DNA from 2 places in the Streptomyces sp. NBC_00341 genome. Region 1 is predicted to be linked to the other one. Evidence: riboswitches for the same ligand, from Rfam matches in the RefSeq annotation. Region 1 holds a riboswitch; the other holds the start of a gene.

What was found. Region 1 has a riboswitch for cyclic di-AMP ahead of OG892_RS30560 (M23 family metallopeptidase). Riboswitches for the same ligand answer to the same signal wherever they lie in the genome.
Positions count from the first base shown of each region.
Region 2: another riboswitch for cyclic di-AMP. It lies ahead of OG892_RS21420 (M23 family metallopeptidase); the one in region 1 lies ahead of OG892_RS30560 (M23 family metallopeptidase).

Region 1 is NZ_CP108002.1:6,784,192-6,788,812, forward strand. Features, by position in the region: gene OG892_RS30550 (pitrilysin family protein) at 1-497, shown strand, start outside; gene OG892_RS30555 (pitrilysin family protein) at 524-1,906, shown strand; cyclic di-AMP (ydaO/yuaA leader) riboswitch at 2,118-2,285, shown strand; gene OG892_RS30560 (M23 family metallopeptidase) at 2,298-3,098, shown strand; gene OG892_RS30565 (GntR family transcriptional regulator) at 3,320-4,030, shown strand; gene OG892_RS30570 (HPr family phosphocarrier protein) at 4,236-4,517, opposite strand.
Region 2 is NZ_CP108002.1:4,775,447-4,780,067, reverse strand. Features, by position in the region: gene OG892_RS21430 (PrsW family glutamic-type intramembrane protease) at 1-1,038, shown strand, start outside; gene OG892_RS21425 (aldo/keto reductase) at 1,035-1,979, opposite strand; gene OG892_RS21420 (M23 family metallopeptidase) at 2,136-3,335, opposite strand; cyclic di-AMP (ydaO/yuaA leader) riboswitch at 3,347-3,500, opposite strand; gene OG892_RS21415 (PP2C family protein-serine/threonine phosphatase) at 3,811-4,621, opposite strand, start outside.

The DNA of each region.
Region 1 (4,621 bases):
GGCTGCACAACCGGCTGGTCCGTCGTGACCGGACGGCCGTCGCGGCCGGATTCGGGCTGCTGCGGCTGGCCGGCGCGCCCTCGCTCGGCTGGCTGGACGTCAAGACGTCCGGCGGCGTCGAGGTGGCGCAGATCGAGGCCGCGGTCGACGAGGAGCTCGCCCGGTTCGCCGAGGAGGGCCCCTCGCCGGAGGAGATGGAGCGCGCCCAGGCCCAGTTGGAGCGCGAGTGGCTGGACCGGCTCGGTACGGTCGCGGGCCGCGCCGACGAACTGTGCCGGTTCGCCGTGCTGTTCGGTGACCCGCAGCTCGCCCTGAGCGCGGTGCACCGGGTGCTCGACGTCACCGCGGAGGAGGTCCGGGCGGCCGCCAGGGCCCAGCTGCGGCCCGACAACCGGGCGGTGCTGGTCTACGAGCCGGTCGAGTCCGCGGAGCCCGCAGACGAGGCGGAGACCGACGCCGCCGACGACACCGACGCGCACGAAGGGGCGGACAAGTGAGCGACGCTGCCGTGACTGGAGTTTCGATGGAGTACCACCCGCAGCCCGCCCCCGGCACGGCCAGGCCCTGGGCCTTCCCCGCGCCCGAGCGCGGTGCCCTGCCCAACGGCCTCACGGTGCTGCGCTGCCACCGTCCCGGCCAGCAGGTCGTCGCCGTAGAGGTCTTCCTCGAAGCCCCGCTCGACGCCGAACCCGAGGGTCTGGACGGGGTGGCCACGATCATGTCGCGCGCCCTTTCGGAGGGCACCGACAAGCACAGCGCGGAGGAGTTCGCCGCCGAGCTGGAGCGGTGCGGCGCCACCCTGGACGCCCACGCCGACCACCCCGGTGTCCGGGTCTCCCTGGAGGTGCCCGCCTCCCGGCTGGCCAAGGCGCTCGGCCTGGTCGCGGAGGCCCTGCGGGCCCCGGCCTTCGCCGACAGTGAGATCGAGCGGCTGGTGAACAACCGGCTCGACGAGATCCCGCACGAGCAGGCGAACCCGGCCCGGCGCGCGGCCAAGCAGCTCTCCAAGGAGCTCTTCCCGGCCACGGCCCGTATGTCGCGCCCGCGCCAGGGCACCGAGAAGACCGTCGAGCGGATCGACTCCGCGGCCGTGCGCGCCTTCTACGACGCCCACGTCCGCCCGTCCACCGCGACCGCCGTGGTCGTCGGTGACCTCACCGGCATCGACCTGGACGCCCTGCTCTCCGACACCCTGGGCGACTGGTCGGGCAACACCGCCGCGTCCCGTCCGGTCCCGCCGATCACCGCCGACGACACCGGCCGCGTGGTCATCGTGGACCGCCCCGGAGCGGTGCAGACCCAGCTGCTGATCGGCCGGATCGGCGCCGACCGGCACGACAGCGTCTGGCCGGCCCAGGTACTCGGCACGTACTGCCTGGGCGGCACGCTGACCTCCCGGCTCGACCGGGTGCTGCGTGAGGAGAAGGGCTACACCTACGGCGTACGCGCCTTCGCCCAGGTGCTGCGCTCCTCGGCCCCGGACTCCGCCTCGGGGGCGACCGGCGCCGCGATGCTCGCCATCAGCGGATCGGTTGACACCGAGTCCACCGGCCCGGCGCTGGAAGACCTGTGGAAGGTGCTGCGGACCCTGGCCGCGGAGGGCCTGACGGACGCCGAGCGCGAGACGGCCGTGCAGAACCTCGTGGGCGTGGCACCGCTGAAGTTCGAGACGGCCGCCTCCGTCGCGGGCACCCTCGCGGACCAGGTCGAGCAGCACCTCGCGGACGACTACCAGGCGCAGCTGTACGCGCGCCTCGCCGAGACCGGCACGGTGGAGGCGACGGCGGCCGTGGTCAACGCCTTCCCGGAGGACCGGCTGGTCACGGTCCTCGTCGGGGACGCCGCACAGATCAAGGAGCCCGTCACGGCTCTCGGCATCGGAGAGGTCTCGGTCGTCACCGGCTGACCTGCCACCGCCCCCGACAGCGGGGCGGGAGCGAGGCCCTGGCGGGTCGTCTGCCGCCAGGGCCTCCCTTTTTGTCCGCTTTGGTGGAGAGGTTGCCTGTCTGCCCTGTGGGATGCGCTACAAAACCGCCTGTCCGTTTGGTGCGGGGAAGTGCCCCCGCTTAGCGTCGGCCCGGCTGTCCGTCACTCGTATGCCGCATCCGCGACGTACCGGGCAGCCATCGCCGAGTCCCCGTCAGGCGCGAGCCCGGGGAGCCGGGGACCCACGCAGTCCCTGGGGTGAATCGGATGCCCATGCCTCGACGAGGTTCGGGACTCCGTAGGAGACCTTCCTGCTCCGAACCCGTCAGCTAACCCGGTAGGCGAGAAGGAAGGAAAGGACCAGCCACTTCATGGCGTTCACCCGTGCCACGGGGAAGCACCGTGCCCCGAGCCGTCTGACGCGCCGAGGCGCGAAGGCCGTCGGCATCGCGACCCTGGCGACCACCGGCGTCATCGGCTCGCTGGCCTCCCCGGCGCTCGCCGCGGACACCGAGGCCCCCGCCGCCGATACCGGTCTCTCCCAGATCATCACCATCGAGGGCGACCTGGCCGACCGGATCGACGCCCAGGCGGACGCACAGCGGCACCAGGCCGACGCCGTCGCCAAGGCGAAGGCCAAGGCCGAAGCCGACGCGAAGAAGAAGGCCGAGGCGAAGGCCAAGAAGGCCAAGGCCGCCGCCAAGGCCAAGGAGGCCCGCGAGAGCGAGGCGCGCGCCGCCCGCTCCGCCGAGCGCGCCCGGCTCGGCACCTTCCAGCTGCCCGTCGCGGGTTCCTACGTGAGCACCGGCTACAAGTCCAGCGGCTCCCTGTGGTCCTCCGGCAGCCACTCCGGCATCGACTTCCACGCGGCGTCCGGCAGTTCCGTCGTCGCCGTCGGCGCCGGTACGGTCGTCGAGGCCGGCTGGGGCGGCGCGTACGGCAACAACATCGTGCTCCGGATGACGGACGGCACGTACACCCAGTACGGCCACCTCTCCTCGATCGGCGTCTCCGTCGGCCAGAGCGTCGGCCAGGGGCAGCGGATCGGCCTCTCCGGCGCCACCGGCAACGCCACCGGACCGCACCTCCACTTCGAGGCCCGCACCACCCCGTCGTACGGCTCCGACATGGACCCGGTCGCGTATCTGCGCGCGCACGGCGTCACCGTCTGACCGACGCGAAGCACCTCACCGAAGGCCCCGGCGATGCGCCGGGGCCTTCAGTCGTACCCGGCCGCCGGGCCGTGGTGCGGCCCCCCTTCCCGAACCCGTCCGCGACCAAAAGATATTCATGAATTTACGCCCGGCATCGGAAATGCGTCCGCATTGCAATAGAGTCACAGGACAGGCGTCGATCGGCCGCGTTTCGCGGGGATTAAGGCGGAGGTTCGGACATGCGCATTCCGGCGCATTCGGTATGCACGGCAATCCGTGACGACATCGTCTCCGGTGTCTTCGAACGCGGCAGCCGACTCACCGAGGAGGTGCTCGCACGCCGTTACGGGGTTTCCCGCGTCCCGGTGCGTGAAGCGCTGCGCACCCTGGAGTCCGAGGGTTTCGTGGTCACCCGCAGGCATGCCGGGGCCTGCGTCGCCGAGCCCGACGAGCAGGAGGCGGCCGACCTGCTCGAGGTCCGGATGCTGCTGGAGCCGCTCGGTGCGGCCCGTGCCGCCCAGCGCCGCACCGACGCCCATCTCAAGGTGTTGCGCGGCCTGGTCAGGCTGGGCCAGGAGCGGGCCCGCCGGGGCGAGGGCGAGGATCTGCGCTCACTGGGCGGCTGGTTCCACGAGACCCTCGCCCAGGCCTCCGGCAGCCCCGGCCTGATCGCACTGCTCACCCAGCTCCGGCACAAGATCGCCTGGATGTACGCGGTCGACCCGCCGGCCCGTCCCGCCGATTCCTGGGCCGAGTACGGGGCCATCGTGGACGCCGTGGCACGCGGTGACGCGGAACGGGCGAGGGTGCTCGCCGCCCAGCACGCCGAGCGGGCCACCGGCGCGCACCGGCTGCGCCGCCCCGGCCGCCCTGCTGCGCCGGCCGTACCCCGGGCCGCCCGGGTGAGGACTTCGCAACATGCCGTAAACACCCAGGGCGGCCGTCATTAACAATTACGCCGTATACAAGAAGCAGCTATTCGTCGAGGCATTCCAGGGCCGGCCCATTTTGTTGTTCTGCTCGCCGTCCTGAATCATTTCCGCGGCCGGACCATATGGGTCGGGCGGCATTCTCGTGCGAACGCAAAAGCCGCGGCTCCCGGTCGGGGGTGCCGCGGCTCCTGCGCAGGAATTCCAGGCGGTCGTGACCGCTGGATCAGACGGTCTCCGGGAGCTCGTCGAGCCCCTCGGCGACCAGCTTGGACAGACGGTCCAGAGCGGCCTCTGCGTTGTCGGCCTCGGACGCGAGGATGATCTCCTCGCCGCCCTGGGCGCCGAGCCCGAGCACCGCGAGCATGGACGCGGCGTTCACCGGGTTGCCGTCGGCCTTGGCGATGGTCACGGGGACGCCGGAGGCCGTGGCGGCACGGACGAAGATGGATGCGGGGCGGGCGTGCAGGCCCTCGGCCCAACCGACGTTGACGCGGCGCTCAGCCATGGTTCTGCCCTTCACGAATCAATGGTTGTCTAGACCAGTCTCTCATGCAGTGCGCGATGCTCCGGCCGACCCGCGGCCCGTCCGCGGACCGCTTCCGCCGTCGG
Region 2 (4,621 bases), 2.0 Mb from region 1:
GCCTCCGTGACCGTCGCGACGTTCTTCGTCCGGGCGGTGATGTCGCCGTTCGCGCATCCGCTCTTCACCGTCATGACCGGCATCGGCTTCGGGATCGCCGCGAGCAGCGCACGCCACCAGCGGTTCCGCCGCATCGCGCTGCCGTTCCTCGGCCTGGTCCTCGCGATGGGCATGCACGCCCTGTGGAACGGCTCCGCGACGTTCGGCCCGTACGGCTTCTACGTGGTGTACGGCGTGTTCATGATGCCCGCCTTCGGTCTGGTGACCTGGCTGGCGATCTGGTCCCGGCTGCGCGAGCTGCGCACCCTGGCCATCGAGCTGCCCGCCTACGCCGCGGCCGGCTGGCTCTCCCCCACCGAGCCGCTCGCCCTCTCGTCGATGCGGGCCCGCGGCATGGCCAGGGACACGGCACGCCGGTGGCAGGCGGTGCCGGCGGGGAGCGGCCCGTACAGCCCGTACGGCCTCCAGGGCTACGTACCGGCCCCGGTCGCCGCACAGATCACCGCTCAGGTCAGCGGCGTGGCCGGCGCCCAGGCGAAGGCCGAGGCCAAGGCCCGGGGGAAAGCGGCGGCGCGCGCGGTCGCCGAGTACGAGTCGTTCGCGACGTCACTCGCGTTTCTGCGCCGACAGGCCCGCCGCGGCACGGCCGGCCCGGACCTGGCCGAACGCGAGCTGGAGCTGCTGCACCACCTGTGGCAGCGCCGCGAGGTCGCCGGACCCGCCCTCGCGTACGCGGCGCAGGCGACGGGCCGCCTGCGCCCCCGGCACGTGCGCCCGGCGCACGGGCCGTACGGTACCGGGCCGGACGCGTACCCGGGGTACGGCCCGTACCAGCCGTACGGCAGCCCCGCCCCGCACCAGGGCCCGGCCCCGTACGGCCAACAGCCCTACCCCGCATACCCGTACGGGGAACAGCCCTACAACCCCCAGCCCTACAGCCAGCAGCCCTACAACCCGCCGCCGTACGGACAACAGCCGTACGGACAACAGCCGTACGGACAACAGCCGTACGGCGGCGGGCCGCAGTCCTCGTCCTAGGCGGACGCCTCGGTGAGCGCGGTCAGTTCCTGGTCCGTCAGGCGCAGATCGTCGACGGCCAGCAGCGCGGGAAGCTGTTCGACCGTACGGGCGGAGGCGATCGGCGAGACCACGGTCGGCCGGGAGGCCAGCCAGGCCAGCGCCACCGTGGCGATCTCGGCGTCCCGCTCCTGCGCGATCGCGTCGAGCGCGGTGAGGACCTTCTGGCCGCGCTCCGTCTCCAGGTGCTGGGCGGCGCCACCGGCGCGGGCACTGTCCACGGTCGTGCCCGCGCGGTACTTGCCGGTCAGGAATCCGGAGGCGAGGGCGAAGTACGGGACGGCGGCGAGCCCGGCCTCTGCGCTCAGGTCCTGGAGCTCGCCCTCGTAGGTGTCGCGCGAGACGAGGTTGTAGTGCGGCTGGAGCGCCACGTAACGGGCCAGGCCCTCGCGCTCGGAGAAGTCCAGCGAGGCGCGGAGCCGCGCCGGGCTGATGTTGGAGGCGGCGATCTCGCGGACCTTGCCCTCCTTCACCAACTGGTCGAGGGCGGTGATGATCTCCTCGACGGGGACGGTCTCGTCGTCGTGGTGCGTGTAGTAGAGGTCGATGTAGTCCGTGCCGAGCCGGCGCAGCGACTCCTCCGCCCCGGCCTTGATGGTGGCGGCGGCGAGCCCCTTGAACTGGGGGTGGGAGCCGACCTTGGTGGCCAGGACGACGTCGGAGCGGTTGCCCCGCGCCGCGAACCACTTGCCGATGAGGGTCTCCGACTCGCCGCCCACGTTGCCGGGGATCCAGGAGGAGTACGTGTCGGCCGTGTCGACGAAGTTGCCGCCGCCCGCCGTGTACGCGTCGAGAACGGCGAAGGACTGCGCCTCGTCGGCGGTCCAGCCGAAGACGTTGCCGCCGAGGGAGAGCGTGGAGACCTGGAGGTCGGAGGAACCGAGTTTGCGGAGAGAAGTCATATGCGGAACAACCCACGGCACCGCACGCGCTATTCCATGGCAGCTACAGCTACCCCGTACGCCACGGCCGGGGCCGACAGGGCCGACCGGAACAGACGAAGACCGGCAGCCCTGGCGTCGGGGGGTGAGCGCCAGGACTGCCGGGGTTCGGTGCACTCAGACCGTCAGGCCCCGGGCGCGCAGCCACGGCATCGGGTCGATGCCGGTGCCGTCCTGGGTGTGGACCTCCAGGTGGAGGTGCGGGCCGGTCACGTTGCCGGTCGCGCCCACGCGTCCGATGGTGTCCCCGGTGGTGACCTGCTGGCCGACGCTGACACCGATCGAGGACTGGTGGCAGAACCACAGCTCCGTACCGTCGTCGAGCTCCAGGACCGTGCGGTAGCCGTACGCGCCGGACCAGCCTGCGGACTTGACGGTGGCGCTGTGGATGGCCTTGATCGGGGTGCCGGTCGGCGCCGCGAAGTCGAGGCCCGTGTGGTAGCCGGAGGACCACATCGAACCGGCCTCGCCGAAGGTCGAGGTGATCGTGTACGAGGAGGTGGGGATGGCGTAGCTGGCGGCGAGCTTGGCGAGCCGTACCGCCTCCGCCTTCTTCTTCGCCTCTTCCGCGGCCTTCTTCTTGGCGGCGGCGACCTTGGCCTCCGCGGCGTCCTGCTGCTTCTTCGCCTCTGCGGCGGCCTTCTCCTCCGCGGCCTTCTCCTCGGCCGCCCTGGCCTCGGCGTCGGCGGAGTCCTGCTGCTGCTCGGCCTGCTGGAGGATGCGGGCGCGGAGCGCCTCGCCCGCGTCCGTCGTGCCCTGCTCGGCCTCTGTGGTGGTGATGCCGGCCGTCGTCAGCGGGGCGGTGGCGGCCGCGACCTCGGTCTTCTCCGCCTCGGACTCACCCGAGAACAACGCGCCTACGCCAGGAAGGGACTTGGCCTCGGGAAGTTTGTCCGAGATGGCGTCGGGAAGAGAGATAGACACGGGCGGCTTGCTCTGGGCGGAGGCCATGCCACCCGCGCCGACGGCCGCGATGACACCGACGCCGAGAACGGTGGAGCTGCGGGCGAGCCCGTTGCGCTGCTTGGCGACGCGGTGCTTGCCGCGCACGGGGCGGATGGACTCCTCCGTGGGGTTCCATTCCTCCCACGCCCGGTCGGATTCGGGCTCGTCGGCGCGGAGGCCGCTGCCGAAGTCGCTCCCGAACCCGCCGCCCCGCTCGGTTCCGTAAACGGTTCCGTAGTCGGCCCCGTGATCGGTTCCGTAAGCGGTTCCGTGGTTGGCGCCATAAGCGGCACCGGGCCCGGTTCCGAAGTCGTTTCCGTGTTCGGGTGCGAACCGGGAGGGGGCTTCGGGGGCAGGCTTGTTGGACGCCACTGGGGCGCGCTCCTTTCCTTCCTTCTCGCCTACCGGGTTAGCTGACGGGTTCGGAGCAGGAAGGTCTCCTACGGGTTCCTCCGCCTCTCAACGAGACAGAGATGCCCGATTCACCCCATGTAGGTGGTTCCCCGGTTCCCTTGCGGAATTCGGCGCTCGCGCACGGTGCCGCCACTGGGCGGCGGCTGGGACAACCGCGCTGCGTTATCGAACGTTAATAGACACACGGGCCCGATTCCAAGCCGTTCCAACTGATCGTTCCGATCCTTGGCCTGGACTTTACGGGACACAACCGGGTGGAATCGGGCGAGTTGATCGCCCCTCAATCGTCAGCCGTTTTCTGACGTTGCGTCAAATGTTATGCGGAGGGGTTCCTTACGGTTACGCACGGTGGCATCGGCCGCACCTCTCCCCCACATCCGCCCACGCCCTCCCCCACATCCATCCGCGTTCTCCCGCGTTTGGCCCCTCGCCTTCACCCGGATCCGCCGTCCAGGCCCACGATCTTCACGGTCGTACGCCGGTCCGGCTGCCCCTCGGTCGGGCGCACGACCGCGACCAGGGCCATGTCGTCGGTCGTCACCCCACCGGTGTGCAGCCGGACGTCATCGGTCAGCGCCGACAGCAGCTCCTCCGGCCCCTGGAAGATCCGTCCGCGCAGCCGCTCGGCGGGGTCGTAGAACACCCCGTCGGCGTCGCGGGCCTCGGAGAGGCCGTCCGTATAGAGGAGCAGCGTCGACCCGGCGGGCAGCTCCCACTCGTCGGCGCGGTCCGGCCACACGCCCAGATCCATCCCGAGGGGCAGCGCGGGCAGCGTGGGCCGCAGCTGCTCCAGCGCCCCGTCCGAGTGCAGCAGCAGCGGTTCGGGATGGCCGCGGTTGACGACGCGCACCCGGCCGGAGCCCTGCGGGATCTCCGCCAGCGCGGCGGTGACGAACCCCTCCACCGCGTCGAGCCCGCCGCGCCTGCTCGATTCCCGCGCCAGCGCACGCTCGAGGCGCTGGGCCACCCCCTCCAGTGACCGCTCCTGCTCCGCGGCCTCCCGGAACGCCCCGATGATCACCGCCACCGCCTCCACCGCGTCCAGGCCCTTGCCGCGCACGTCCCCGACGACCAGCCGCACCCCGTACGGGGTGTCCGTGACCGAGAACAGGTCACCGCCGACGAACTCGTCCGCCTGCGCCGCCTCGTACCGCGCGGCCACGTACAGCCCGCCGATCCGGTCGGACGGCGTCGGCAGCACCGCGCGCATGGCGGTCGCCGCGATGACCCGGGCGGAGGCCAGT